DNA from 4 places in the Alteromonas sp. BL110 genome. Region 2 is predicted to be linked to each of the others. Evidence: predicted binding sites of a transcription regulator. Region 2 holds the regulator's gene; each other region holds the start of a gene.
The links. Region 2 encodes sigma-54, which starts transcription at its own class of promoters, with help from an activator protein. Its sites were predicted from a motif close to GTTGGCACGNNNNTNGNNT; they were not measured.

Region 1 (3,158 bases), 130 kb from region 2:
TCAGGTAATTCGATGTTGTTAAGCGTATACTGTAAAAGCGTATCGTAGTCGCTGGTATCGCCAACAAGAACAGCACCTAGTATGTACTTTTGCTCGCTATCTACCACCAGCTTTTTATACACGCCTTCAGGCTGATTCAAGTAGGTGTAGCTAAGGGCACCTTCTGTACGTTCGTGCGCATCGCCAATTGAGCCCACTTCTACGCCCATTAGCTTCAGTTTGGTACTCATATCTGCGCCAACGAACTCGGCATCGCCACCGGTTATATGACTTACTGCCGTGCGTGCCATGGTATAACCAGGTGCAACCAGGCCAAAGATTTTGTTATCCCACAGCGCACATTCGCCCACTGCGTAAATATTAGGGTCAGAGGTCACGCAGTGGTTATCAATGACAATACCGCCGCGCTCGCCTAATGTTAATGCTGACTTTCTACCAAGCTGATCTGACGGACGAATGCCGGCAGAAAATAAAATCATATCGGTCTCAAGCGCGGTTCCGTCAGCAAACACCATTTTATAGCGGCAGGTATCACCAGCTTCGATAGTTTGGGTTGCCTTTTGGGTATGAACGGTTACGCCTAAATCTTCAATTTTGTCTTTAAGTACGGTACCACCGGCTTGGTCTAACTGCACCGCCATAAGCTGTGGCGCAAATTCAACCACGTGAGTATCTAGTCCAGCTTGCTTTAAGGCGTTCGCGGCTTCTAAACCTAGAAGACCACCACCAACAACAACACCTACTTTACTCACCGCTGCTGACGCTTCAATAGCGAGTAGGTCGTCAATGGTGCGGTACACTAGGCAATGCTCTTGATCGTTACCTGGAATGGGGGGCACGAAAGGATAAGAACCGGTGGCAAGAACCAGCTTGTCGTAGTTGAACACCTGCCCTTCTGACGTTGTGACTTTATTATTATCACGGTCAATATCAGTAACTAAGGCATTGGTAACAACATTTATGCCCCACTCGGCATACTGAGCGGGTGTAGTAAGCGCTAAGTCGTCAGCACTCGCACCACTAAAAAAAGATGACAAATAAACGCGGTCGTACGCGAGGCGAGATTCGCCGCATAAAACGGTTATTTCTACATTGGCATCGCTTTGGTGAAGCTGCTCAACAAAATGGTGCCCCACCATGCCGTTGCCTACGACGACAATTTGCGTTTTTGAGTCCAATGAAGTCATGGTATTCCCCTTTTTTCGGGACAAAAAAAAGCCCGCTTCAACTTTCGTTGATGCGGGCTTCGTTGCCTATTTTGCTAGTACTGACGCTAAAGTTCAGCAGAATCTAGCTAACACATTTTACGGAGTGTTATAAATCACACAATTTTTCAGCGATTGACACAAATCACTAAAACACACTTTACGCTTATAGCTATCCAAGTTCAGTGCCAAATTCGTAATACATTGTTTTTATTAAATTTACCGTAAAATAAGCATTATACAGACTTCACAACTGCACCAAACAAACGCAAAACTGTGTTTACTTGGTGCATTAAGTGCTATCGAATAACTTAGGCGAGTTTATCCGTCGCTACGCGGTAGCGAGGGTCTTCTACTACGTTAATTTCAACAAATTTGTCGGCCTTGCGAAGCAGTGAACGACACTCATCGCTGATGTGACGAATGTGTAGCTTCTTACCTTGCTCTTCATATTTATCTGCAAGGGTATCTAATACGTCGATACCTGATGAATCCCAGATACGAGAGTCTTTAAAATCGATAACTACATCTTGCGGGTCGTTAGCGATATCAAACAAGTCTTTGAAATGCGATACCGAGCCAAAGAAAAGCGGGCCATCTAGTTCATAGACTTTCCAGCCGTCATTATCAATGTGCGACTTAGTTTCGATATGACGAGCGTGTTTCCATGCAAATACAAGGGCAGAAACGATAACACCCACAACCACCGCAATAGCAAGGTCAGCAATAACGGTAACGCCTGTCACTAGAAATAGTACAAAGGCATCTTCTTTGTTTACGCCGCGAATAATTCTGAATGAGGCCCACTCGAAGGTAGCGATTACCACTACGAACATTACGCCAACAAGAGCAGCTAGCGGGATCATTTCAATAAGCGGTGCAGCAAATAGAATGAAGCCTAGTAATACAAGCGCGGCTGTAATACCAGATAAGCGCCCACGACCGCCAGAATTAATGTTTATCATGCTTTGACCAATCATGGCACAACCGCCCATACCGCCAAAGAAACCGTTAACGGTATTTGCAACGCCCTGGCCAACACACTCTTTGTTACCGCGCCCTCGGGTATCGGTCATTTCATCAATTAATGAAAGCGTAAGAAGCGATTCAATAAGACCCACCAAGCAAAGAATCACTGAGGTTGGTAGTACTATCATGAAAGTTTCCCAGGTGAACGGCACCATAGGAATAGCAAAGCTAGGAAGTTCACCCGCTAGGGTTGCGGTGTCACGCTGGTCAGCCGGTAGCAGGTCACGAACAAAGTCGATTACCGTACGTGCTTCTAAGTCGAGGCCGTGTACTAATGCTGTTACCGTAACAATCGCTACTAGCGAGGCTGGAACAGCTTTGGTTAGCTTAGGTAACAAATAGATAATGGCCATGGTTAACGCCACGAGCCCTAGCATCCAGTATAGCAGCGTACCTTCCATCCACTGTAGTTCTCCAGCAGCGTTAGTAACTTTGAACTGGCCTAGCTGAGCTAAGAAAATAACGATCGCAAGACCGTTTACAAAGCCCAGCATTACCGGATATGGCACTAAGCGTATAAACTTTCCGAGCTTGAATATACCGCACATTATTTGCAGCAAACCGGCCAAAATAACTGCGGCAAACAGATATTGCACACCGTGTTGGGCAACCAATGCCACCATTACAACGGCCATGGCGCCGGTAGCACCAGAAATCATTCCAGGGCGACCGCCAATAGCAGACGTAATCAAGCCCATCATAAAGGCCGCATAAAGACCAATCATTGGTTCTACGCCGGCTACAAATGCAAATGCGACGGCTTCAGGGACAAGGGCAAGTGCCACTGTAATGCCTGATAGCACGTCGTTCTTAACGTTGCTGTCTTTACTGGTAATTAAATCGAACATGTTCTCTCAGAAGCTAAGATGTTAAACACAACAACCCACCGTGGCGTAAACCGCGTGATAGCAGTACACCAGGTAG
Region 2 (3,158 bases):
CTTTGTCGCTTAGCTTACCGGCAACGGTAGCCAATGTTTGAAGGTGTCCTTCGGTTTGCTCTTCAGGAACGAGCAGCGCAAAAAATATATCTACAGGCTTTTCATCTAGGGCATCAAAGTTGATAGCTGGTGTGCTAGTTACAACTATTGCTATTACCTTTTCAAGACCAGCGAGGCGACCGTGGGGGAGTGCAATGCCGTTGCCAATACCCGTGCTACCCATACGTTCTCGAGCCATTAAGCTATTTAAAACGGTTGCCTGGTCGATGTTATCGTTTTGCTTGGCAGCGATATCAGCGATGATCTCAAGAATTCGCTTTTTACTATTACACTGAACCGCACACTCGGTGCGGTCCAGACTTACGATGGCTTGTATATCCATGCTCAATTAACTACTAATGTTTTTTCAGTTTTTCCTTATGCTTGATTACCTGCCGGTCGAGTTTATCAACCATGCTGTCAATCGCCGCATACATGTCGGTATTTTCTGAGGATGCGAATACTTCAGCGCCACTTAAATGAACGGTCGCTTCGGCTTTTTGATTTAATTTTTCAACGTTCAGGATGACATGCACATTAGAAATGTGATCAAAGTGACGTTCAAGTTTGCTGAACTTCGTATCGACATAATTACGCAAAGAGTCGGTGATTTCGACATGATGACCAGTAAGGTTGATTTGCATATTTCGTCTTCCTTATATTGTTGAGCCCGTTTAAATAAGGCTCTTGCGTTGGTTCGACGGCGGGATCGATAACGATTCCCGGTATTTTGCTATTGTTCGCCGAGCGACTTTTATGCCTTGCTCAGCCAACAACGAAGCAATCTTGCTATCACTTAGCGGCTTACCAGGATTTTCCGCAGCCACTAACTTCTTGATCAATGCCCGAATCGCTGTAGATGAACATTCACCACCTGACTCGGTTGCAACGTGGCTTGAGAAAAAATACTTCAATTCGAAGATACCACGGGGCGTATGCATATACTTTTGCGTTGTCACACGCGAAATAGTCGATTCGTGCATATCTACCATTTCTGCGACATCATTAAGCACCATTGGTTTCATCATTTCCGGGCCGTGCTCAAAAAAACCCATTTGCTGCTGCACAATGCAATTTGCAACCTTCATTAAGGTATCGTTGCGAGATTCAAGACTCTTGATGAACCACTTAGCCTCTTGCATGTGTGAGCGGATGAATTGTGAATCGCTACTGTTCTTAGCACGGCGACTCATGGCTGCGTACTGTTGGTTTACGCTTAATTTAGGCAGGCTATCGGGGTTCAGCTCAACCACCCAACGGCCATTTTTCTTAGTTACTGAGACATCGGGAATAACGTACTCAGGCTCTTTAGTAACTAAAGCACTACCTGGGCGAGGATTCAAGGTTTGAAGTAAACGCATTGCTTCACGTAGCTGATCTTCTTTCAATCGGCTCTTACGCATTAGCGTGCGATAGTCTTTACTGCTTAGTAAGTCTGAATATTCCTCAATAAGCTGCTTCGCTTCAGTAAGCCAAGGTGTGTCCTCTGAAAATTGGCGCAATTGCACCATAAGACATTCTTGCGGCGTACGAGAACCTGATCCAATAGGGTCGAACATTTGAATGCGTTTAAGCACGCACTCTATTTCGTCCATCTCAATAGGCTCTTCTAAATCATCGTCGTTGACAGCTTCTAAGATATCGTCAAGGGTAACAGTTAAGTAACCTGATTCATCAATGGAATCAATGATTGCTGTGGCAATGGCGCGGTCGGTATCTGAAAAATGAGTGAGGCGCATTTGCCAAAGCAAATGCTCTTGAATATCTTCGGTAGTCTCACCTTGGAAAATCTGTTCATCATCATTAGATGGACCCGGTGCGGGTGCAGAAGAAGCGGAATAATACTCATCCCAAGTGCTGTCGATAGGTAGCTCATCGGGAAGATCATTCTTCTCTAGTGCATCACCAGCTTCAAGCGTATCGCTTGAGGCAGAAGCAGTCGCTTCAGCACCACTATCATCACTCTCGACATTGTTCTTTTCTACTGGCGGCTCGTCGTTACCTTCTTCCACCTCAAGTAGCGGATTAGAGTCGAGTGCTTCTTGAATCTCTTGTTGGAGATCAAGCGTAGAAAGCTGCAGAAGCTTGATGGCCTGCTGCAACTGAGGTGTCATTGTAAGTTGTTGGCTAAATTTTAGCTGTAAAGATGGTTTCATCTACGTCTTATTTAAATGCTCTAAATTGAATATACCAGAGCGAAACTGAAAAATGACAATTCGGTTACACTAACTATAGCCTGAATTGTTCGCCTAGGTATACATCCCTTACTTTCTGATTACTTAAAACCTGTTCTGCTGTTCCTTGCGCAATAAGCTCGCCATGACTCACAATGTACGCTTTTTCGCAAACATCCAATGTTTCGCGCACGTTATGGTCCGTGATAAGGATACCAATCCCCCTATCGCGAAGATGCTGTATTATCTTCTTTATATCATTAACTGATATTGGATCAACACCAGCAAATGGTTCGTCTAACAAAATAAATTGTGGTTTTGCTGCCAAAGCTCGAGCAATCTCTACGCGACGACGCTCTCCCCCCGACAAACTCATCCCCGTACTATTACGTATATGGTTGATATTAAATTCATCAAGTAGGGCATCTGCTTCTTCTTCTTGCTGTTGTGAATTTAAATCTTTACGGGTTTGCAATATGGCCATGATATTTTCATGTACCGTAAGCTTTCTAAAAATTGATGCCTCTTGCGGGAGGTAGCCTATACCGCGGCGTGCACGCTCATGCATAGGCTGGTGAGTAAGTTCATTATCATCAATTTCAATCTTACCTTTGTCTAAGTTGACCAAACCTACAATCATGTAAAAAGTAGTGGTCTTACCAGCGCCGTTGGGGCCAAGAAGACCTACAATTTGTCCAGTAGACACTGAAAGGCTTACATCGCGAACGACTTGTCGTGATTTATACGATTTAGCAAGGTTTTTAGCGCTCAAAGTTGCCATTGCTATTCATTGTCCTCGTTGTCATTCTTAGATGATGTCTTACGAATGGTGTCCGGGGTAAACACTGTGGTTACACGACCTTCACCATCTTTTCCGGCGCCACCAGTGGCAAGTAATTGTTCAGTGATCATATCGAATGTAATCTTATCACCTTGCACTTTGCT
Region 3 (3,158 bases), 1.7 Mb from region 2:
TTCTTTAAACTTGCTCAAAATGCGTTTAACTATCTAAGTTTAGGCAGATTAATTCAGACATGGCGTAGAGTCTTTGAATAGAACGTACACTCAAGGGCATGTTGAGAACCCCTTTGTTTGAGTCCCTTTAATGTTTGTGAGGTGAGTACTATGAACATATTTTTAAAAGCAAATATACGAGATATTGCGCAAAAGGAACACGCCTATTTTTCTCAAAAACATCATGCAGATGTTGCACTTACACAAGCAAAAAGGCAATGTTCATTATTGATAGGTAAGCCAGAGACTTTACTTGGCATTGCCTCTGTTGGGGCGTACAAGGGCGCAGTAGACGCTAAACCTAAAGCAAAGCGCAATCGGGCGTTAATGGTTTTAGGTAGAACTGCATTATTCTCTTTGTTTCAGTAGTCACAGTATTAAGGAATTTGTGAGATGAACATCAAAAGAAAAATTAAAAGTAGCCGTATACTCCTTACCTCTGTAGGTGCGGCATTAAGCTTTGCGATAGTAGGGTGTTCATCAACACCAGTAGCAGCCCCTACCCCATACAAGTCAGCAAAATCTAAAGCCGCGTATGGCTATTCAAGCGAAAAAATTTCTGCAAATCAGTATCAAGTCCTATTTAAAGCGACCGATAAGACGCCTGCCGACAAGGTACAGCAGTACGCTCTATATCGCGCTGCCGAAGTCGCCCAGGAGCAGGAGTTTACCTATTTAGAAGTGGTTAAAACAAATATTGATAAAAAGCCTGTTATAGCGCGAGAAATTACAGCAGGCAAAGAGAAGCCGGCGGTTTTTCAAACAGACAGGCAATGCACAATGTCTGGTTGTGATGAAGTGGCACAGCCTATGGCCGTACCAAGCACAAACGATGTAGTGACAACTCAGATTAACGACATCTACTTTACTATTGATGTAAAGATGGCGAATGATAAAACTCGATTAGGTAAGAAAGTCTTCACTGTTTCAGAAATACTTTCGGAGCCTCTAGAGTCCAAAAACGCCAACTAACTGAACGTCATTGTATTTACCAATACATAGCAACTTCAGTTTTTTAATAGAAATGCTTTTCGGTACGTAGTTGGAGTTACTGAAAAGCATGGCTCAAATGCACGAGCAAAACCTTGATACCTTCTAAAACCAACAACTAATACAATAGTCTCTATTTCTTTTTCTTTCGTGGTTAACAGCTCGCAGACTAGCTGCATTCTATTGTTTTCTACAAATTGTGCCGGTGTCAGATTAGCCTCTTTTAAAAAGAGTCGATGACATTACCTTTCGCTCAGATTTACTAAATCAGATAACTGTTTAACAGTGATAACTCCATCAATTTTAAGCAAGCAGTAGAATAAGGACTTCTCACAATCATGTAAAAAATGCATTCGTTTGTGTAATCGTGTCCTTTATTACTAACCATTTTTCATTCTAAACTCTAAAAAAAATAGATTTAAACCATATTTTTCAATAACTTAAAAACTAGGCATAAAGCTAGCATTAGTTACTACGAAAGTAACGGAAGCAATACGAGGATTTAGTTATGCTAGGTTGGGCAATCACATTTTTTATCATCGCCATTATTGCAGCAGTTTTTGGTTTTGGAGGCATCGCAGGTGCAGCAACAGGTATCGCACAATTTCTTTTCTTTGTGTTTATCGCGTTGTTGGTAATTTCACTTATCGCTAATGCGCTACGTGGAAAATCACCAAGGGCCTAAAAATATTTTATTAGGAAAAAGGAGTAAGGATATGTTTACATTTAAAAATTTATCAAAGGTATTAGTAGCATCAGCATTTGCACTATCACTAGCGGCATGCGGTGACGGTGAAGCAGAAGACGCAGGCGAAGAATTAGACGAAATGGTTACCGATGCAGGTAACGCCGTTGAAGACGCTTGTGAAGATGTGAAAGAAGGCGCAAACGCTGAAGATAAAGACTGTTAATTTTATCTTTATGAAAGAAGGGTCAGACCGCTGTCTGGCCCTTCTTGTATGTATTGATTAAACCTATACTGTCTAACGGTCTCGTTAAGAGACTTCTTCACCACCTAATTCTCGAGCAAGATCATCCAGTGTAGATAGCGTAGAATCAAACTCCCCTATCCCATAACGATACCGTACACTTACATGATGGTCAGAACGTCCAAATTTTACTCTCAACCCTTCAGCATCAATATGCTTTACGGTATTTAAAAAACGATACGCAGACATTTCAGTTTCAAATTGAAACTCAACACTGTTTTCCATTTAGTTTTCCGATTAAGCCACTATTTCAGGGTTAGCACCAATTACTGCGACGACACGTTGAATCAGATTTTTGTCCGCCTTATCTATCGAATCATAAGATAGCCAATCAGCAAGAATGTCGGAAGCCGTAGCCGCCTCACCCTGTTCTAACTTAGATGTCATCATTTGTAGTTGTACGCTAGAGCGAATCGAAGCATCAGCGTCAGGACTAGGCACACCCGCCGCTACTTCTAGCGCTACCGTCAACCATTGCCTATCGTGTTGGCTCATTGCACTACCAGTAGACTGTCCAAGTAAACTTGACCACCGCTTGCCCATTGTTTCTGCCAATGATTGTTCATCACCACTGCCCTCACCAACGCTCAACTGAAGTAATGAGACAAGCGCTTCAGCTCGGGCTACGCGAGCTTGCGACTGTGCACTTTTCGCTAGCGTCTCTCGCTTTTTTTCAATAGATTCTAGTTTTCGTTCGATTTTACTTCTCTGCGCTTTAGGCAAGTCACTTAGCTGTGCTTGCACTGCGTCGACGGCTTGGGTAAACCCAGCATCATCACTGTTAATATCGATAGCTTCAACTTGACTCAGCAAAGAATCAACTAATGCATTTGATGCATTGTTCTGCAGTTTGCGCTGCGCTTTTAAACGTTCAAAAACCGAATCGTTTGCCGCTTTAAACTCTGCCCACAACTTACTCTCTTCGCGTTTGCCGGCGTGACCTATTTGCTTCCATTGCTTTTGCAATTGCTGGGCCTTATCGGCAGCATCTGCTATATCTTCTCCTGTGGAAAGCTGCTGAGCCTTAACAACCAAAGCGCGCTTTTGAGCTTTGTTATCACTTTGCCACTGGCTCACTTTATCTTGGATAGGCGAAGAAACCGTCTTCCACTCTTGTCTCAACTGCTCGTATACTTCACG
Region 4 (3,158 bases), 940 kb from region 2:
AAACCTAACTGCGCAATCTCCAAGTTCGTAAGGCCGTTCGGTAAAAATATCTCGTATAAGCTCCAACCGGCCAATGCCGTGCTTGGAATTACTAGCATTGCCATGATAAACAAACGCATATGCTCTCCTTTTAAGATGAAGTGTGAAGCACGTGCGGTGCTGTCACGTTTAACCAGAGGCACGGCTTTAGCCTCGTTCGATACTGATGTATGAGATGAATTATTTTGGCTGATAGACATAGTTCCAAACCTCACTCACGCGCTCGCCGTCTTTCTCAATGTAAGCGCGCATATCTACCGTTTGACTTTCGTTCGGCTTCACAAAGAAGGAGGCACGCCACTCTTGTCCGTCAGCAACAGGGTAAAGTCTTTGCTGAGAAATTGTGCCGTTAGTACCCTGTACCACAAGCTTCATAGTCTCGTTGTTAAAAGAAATGTCTGACGGAGCACTGAAGTCAACATTGAACTGGCGGGTAGTGTTTAAGCTATCATCTTTAAATTCATCGCCTGGTAACACGGCCTTTCCCTGACGGGTACGCAGAACTGAAGCAAATTCGCTTACAAAGGGGTTTTGCTCTACCGTTTTAAGGTCGTAAGAGAAATACAGGGACTCTCCCGATTTGAATGGCTTTTCAGGTGTCCAGAAAGCCACAATGTTGTCATGAATCTCAGACTTAGTTGGAATTTCCACAACTTCCAAGCGACCTTTCTCAAAGCCGGCTTCCGGGGTAACCCATAACCCTGGACGTATGTGATAGTTAGCCTCTGCATCGAGATAATTATCCCACTCGCCATCACGCTGAAGCATGCCAAACCCTTTGGGGTTAGTATCGCTAAGCGACGTTACCTGAAGGCGCGCAGGATTAGTTAGCGGGCGCCAAATCTCTTCTCCCGCATGAGTTACCATTAGCACACCGTCACTGTCGTGCACTTCAGGGCGATAATCGTCATGGCGCTTTTCTGTGTTCTCGCCATACAAGAACATACTGGTAAAGGGTGCAATGCCTAACTTACTTACGTCATCTCTGGCAAATAACCAACTCTCTACCTTTACGCTGGTATCAATATCAGGCTGGATAACAAACTTATAAGCGCCAGCCACAGAAGGACTCTCGAGTCGGGCATAAATAGTAATTGGCTTACCTTCACCAGGCTCGATAACCCAGAACTCTGTGAAGTGAGGAAACTCTTCGCCTTTCGCTAAAGCGGTATCAATTGCTAAGCCACGTGCTGAAATACCATAAACTTGATTTTTACCTACCAAACGAAAATATGAAGCGCCAAGGAAAACGGCAAATTCATCTTTGTACTCTTCGTTTTTAATGGGGTAGTGAACACGAAACCCTGCAAACCCCGACTTTTCATCCGTCATGCCTGCCAGACCTGCTGCAGAACCATCGTAGTTAAACATGTCACTATTAAATGCTAAGCGTTCAGGTTTATTGTTTTCGCCGATAGTGTGAATAGTGACAGGATATTCGTACAGAAAGCCTGGATGGAAAAACTGGAGTTCGTAGTCGTTCTCACCGTGCCAAAGACTTTGCTCAGGCTTAAAGCGAATAGAACGATAGGTGGTGTAATCAATTTCTTTTAACTTGCTGCTTAATCCGTGATCGTCTTGTTCATAGCTTTCTGTTGCTGATTTGCGAGCAGCATCAATAATAGATTGAAGAACGGGTGATGCTTTTAAAGGCTGATTGGTGTCATTAACCTCCACAGCGCCTGCTTGTTGAAATGCAAATAGGGCAATAACGCTGGTCATCGCTAAAAGAATGCGTGACAGCTTTCGGCGCTGGAACGCATTAGTTTGTAAATCTTTTTCGAAAATTAAAACTGGCTTAGCCATTTGTCCTCTCCTTATGAAAACAATGGTTATCCAGATGGTCGTCAATCTCTTAGCTTTATCGCTTAGCTATACATAGCGAGTAACAGAGTATCTGCTGCTTTAAAAGCGATGATGAGAAAAAGTATTCATTGAAACCATTCAAGAAAGGCGCTCTATTCCTTTCCTTATTCACTGGTATCGCAAAAAACCGAATTACGTGCCTGTTGGCAAAAGTGAATGCTGGATAACACACAAGTAGTTCAGCAAAAGCTGTTCCAACACTATAAAGACGGGCTTATTTATTATATTTACATTTATTTACAACAACTTAAAAACACAGACATTAAAGGTGGTGCGTAATTTCTTCGGTGTAAATTTGTCCGATGAGTTAGCCAAAAGGTTAATTGTTGTTTTTTAGAGACACTTCACCATGCCAATATGTTTATTTTTTAAACTCGACACGGCCTTTAGCTGTTTCAGCGTTCGCATAGAGCTTCTTCTTACTTTTAATTTCTCTATACTTATTAGATAGATAGTAACTTCTTATTTGAGTTTCAGCTGAGTTTTTTTCGAAGTTGGCAGACGCTTTGCACTTCACCACTTTGATAAGTACATCGGACACGATTTCTGAAAAGAAATAATTGAGATGACATGAAGACGTTTTTAGCTTTGTGTTCATCAACTAAGTAGCCCGCTGCAGTGCGATACATAAAGATAGCGCGGTGTAGAAGAGCAGTGCATCGCAAAAGCGCTGACTCTCGACACGCCTTGCAAACTCATTGAACGTTTGCGCTGCAGAAGGTGGGCTACTGAAAATACTAAGGAGTTATCACATGCGTAAATCAATCACACTTATTGCAGCGGCACTTACTGCGGCAACAATTCCTCTTACAGCAATGGCCGACAAGCCAGACTGGCGCTACGTAGAAGGTGGTTACACCAAAATGGACTTTGACGACAACGAGTCTTTCGAGCCAGACGGCCTAACCGTTAATGGTAAGTACCTTTTAAACAGCAACTGGTACTTAAACGGCGAGTACAGCTTCTTTGAAGAAGGTAATTTCGACTTCGATATGCTTACCCTAGGTGCAGGTTACCGCTTACCAGTAAACGCTACGACAGATGCCTATTTTGGCGCTAACCTAGAGCGTGTTGATGGTGACATAGATGATGAGACAGGTTACAGCATTAATGCAGGTCTTCGCTCGATGATTACAGAACAGGTAGAGCTTGCTGGTGAAGTAGGCTATTACGATGTAGACGACGGTGAAGCGACATTCAAAGTAGGCGCTAACTACTACATCACGCCTCAATGGGCTGTTGGTGCAAACTAT

Region 1: nirB (nitrite reductase large subunit NirB) is a predicted target of sigma-54. The motif match lies at 1,380-1,398, and genes of this name have one in related genera.
Region 3: D1814_RS15660 (DUF1328 domain-containing protein) is a predicted target of sigma-54. The motif match lies at 1,477-1,495, and genes of this name have one in related genera.
Region 4: D1814_RS08130 (glucan biosynthesis protein) is a predicted target of sigma-54. The motif match lies at 2,086-2,104, and genes of this name have one in related genera.

What each region holds. Positions count from the first base shown of each region.
Region 1 covers NZ_CP031967.1:1,050,342-1,053,499, forward strand. Annotated here, with positions in the region: gene nirB (nitrite reductase large subunit NirB) at 1-1,187, opposite strand, end outside; gene D1814_RS04525 (SulP family inorganic anion transporter) at 1,517-3,082, opposite strand.
Region 2 covers NZ_CP031967.1:916,114-919,271, reverse strand. Annotated here, with positions in the region: gene ptsN (PTS IIA-like nitrogen regulatory protein PtsN) at 1-382, opposite strand, end outside; gene hpf (ribosome hibernation promoting factor) at 396-683, opposite strand; gene D1814_RS03975 (RNA polymerase factor sigma-54) at 714-2,195, opposite strand; gene lptB (LPS export ABC transporter ATP-binding protein) at 2,269-2,994, opposite strand; gene lptA (lipopolysaccharide transport periplasmic protein LptA) at 2,997-3,158, opposite strand, start outside.
Region 3 covers NZ_CP031967.1:3,626,775-3,629,932, reverse strand. Annotated here, with positions in the region: gene D1814_RS15680 (hypothetical protein) at 1-81, shown strand, start outside; gene D1814_RS15675 (hypothetical protein) at 151-408, shown strand; gene D1814_RS15670 (CC0125/CC1285 family lipoprotein) at 433-1,011, shown strand; gene D1814_RS19815 (hypothetical protein) at 1,047-1,208, opposite strand; gene D1814_RS15660 (DUF1328 domain-containing protein) at 1,538-1,714, shown strand; gene D1814_RS15655 (hypothetical protein) at 1,746-1,940, shown strand; gene D1814_RS15650 (hypothetical protein) at 2,025-2,243, opposite strand; gene D1814_RS15645 (DUF349 domain-containing protein) at 2,256-3,158, opposite strand, start outside.
Region 4 covers NZ_CP031967.1:1,860,120-1,863,277, reverse strand. Annotated here, with positions in the region: gene mdoH (glucans biosynthesis glucosyltransferase MdoH) at 1-239, opposite strand, end outside; gene D1814_RS08130 (glucan biosynthesis protein) at 220-1,845, opposite strand; gene D1814_RS08120 (outer membrane beta-barrel protein) at 2,658-3,158, shown strand, end outside.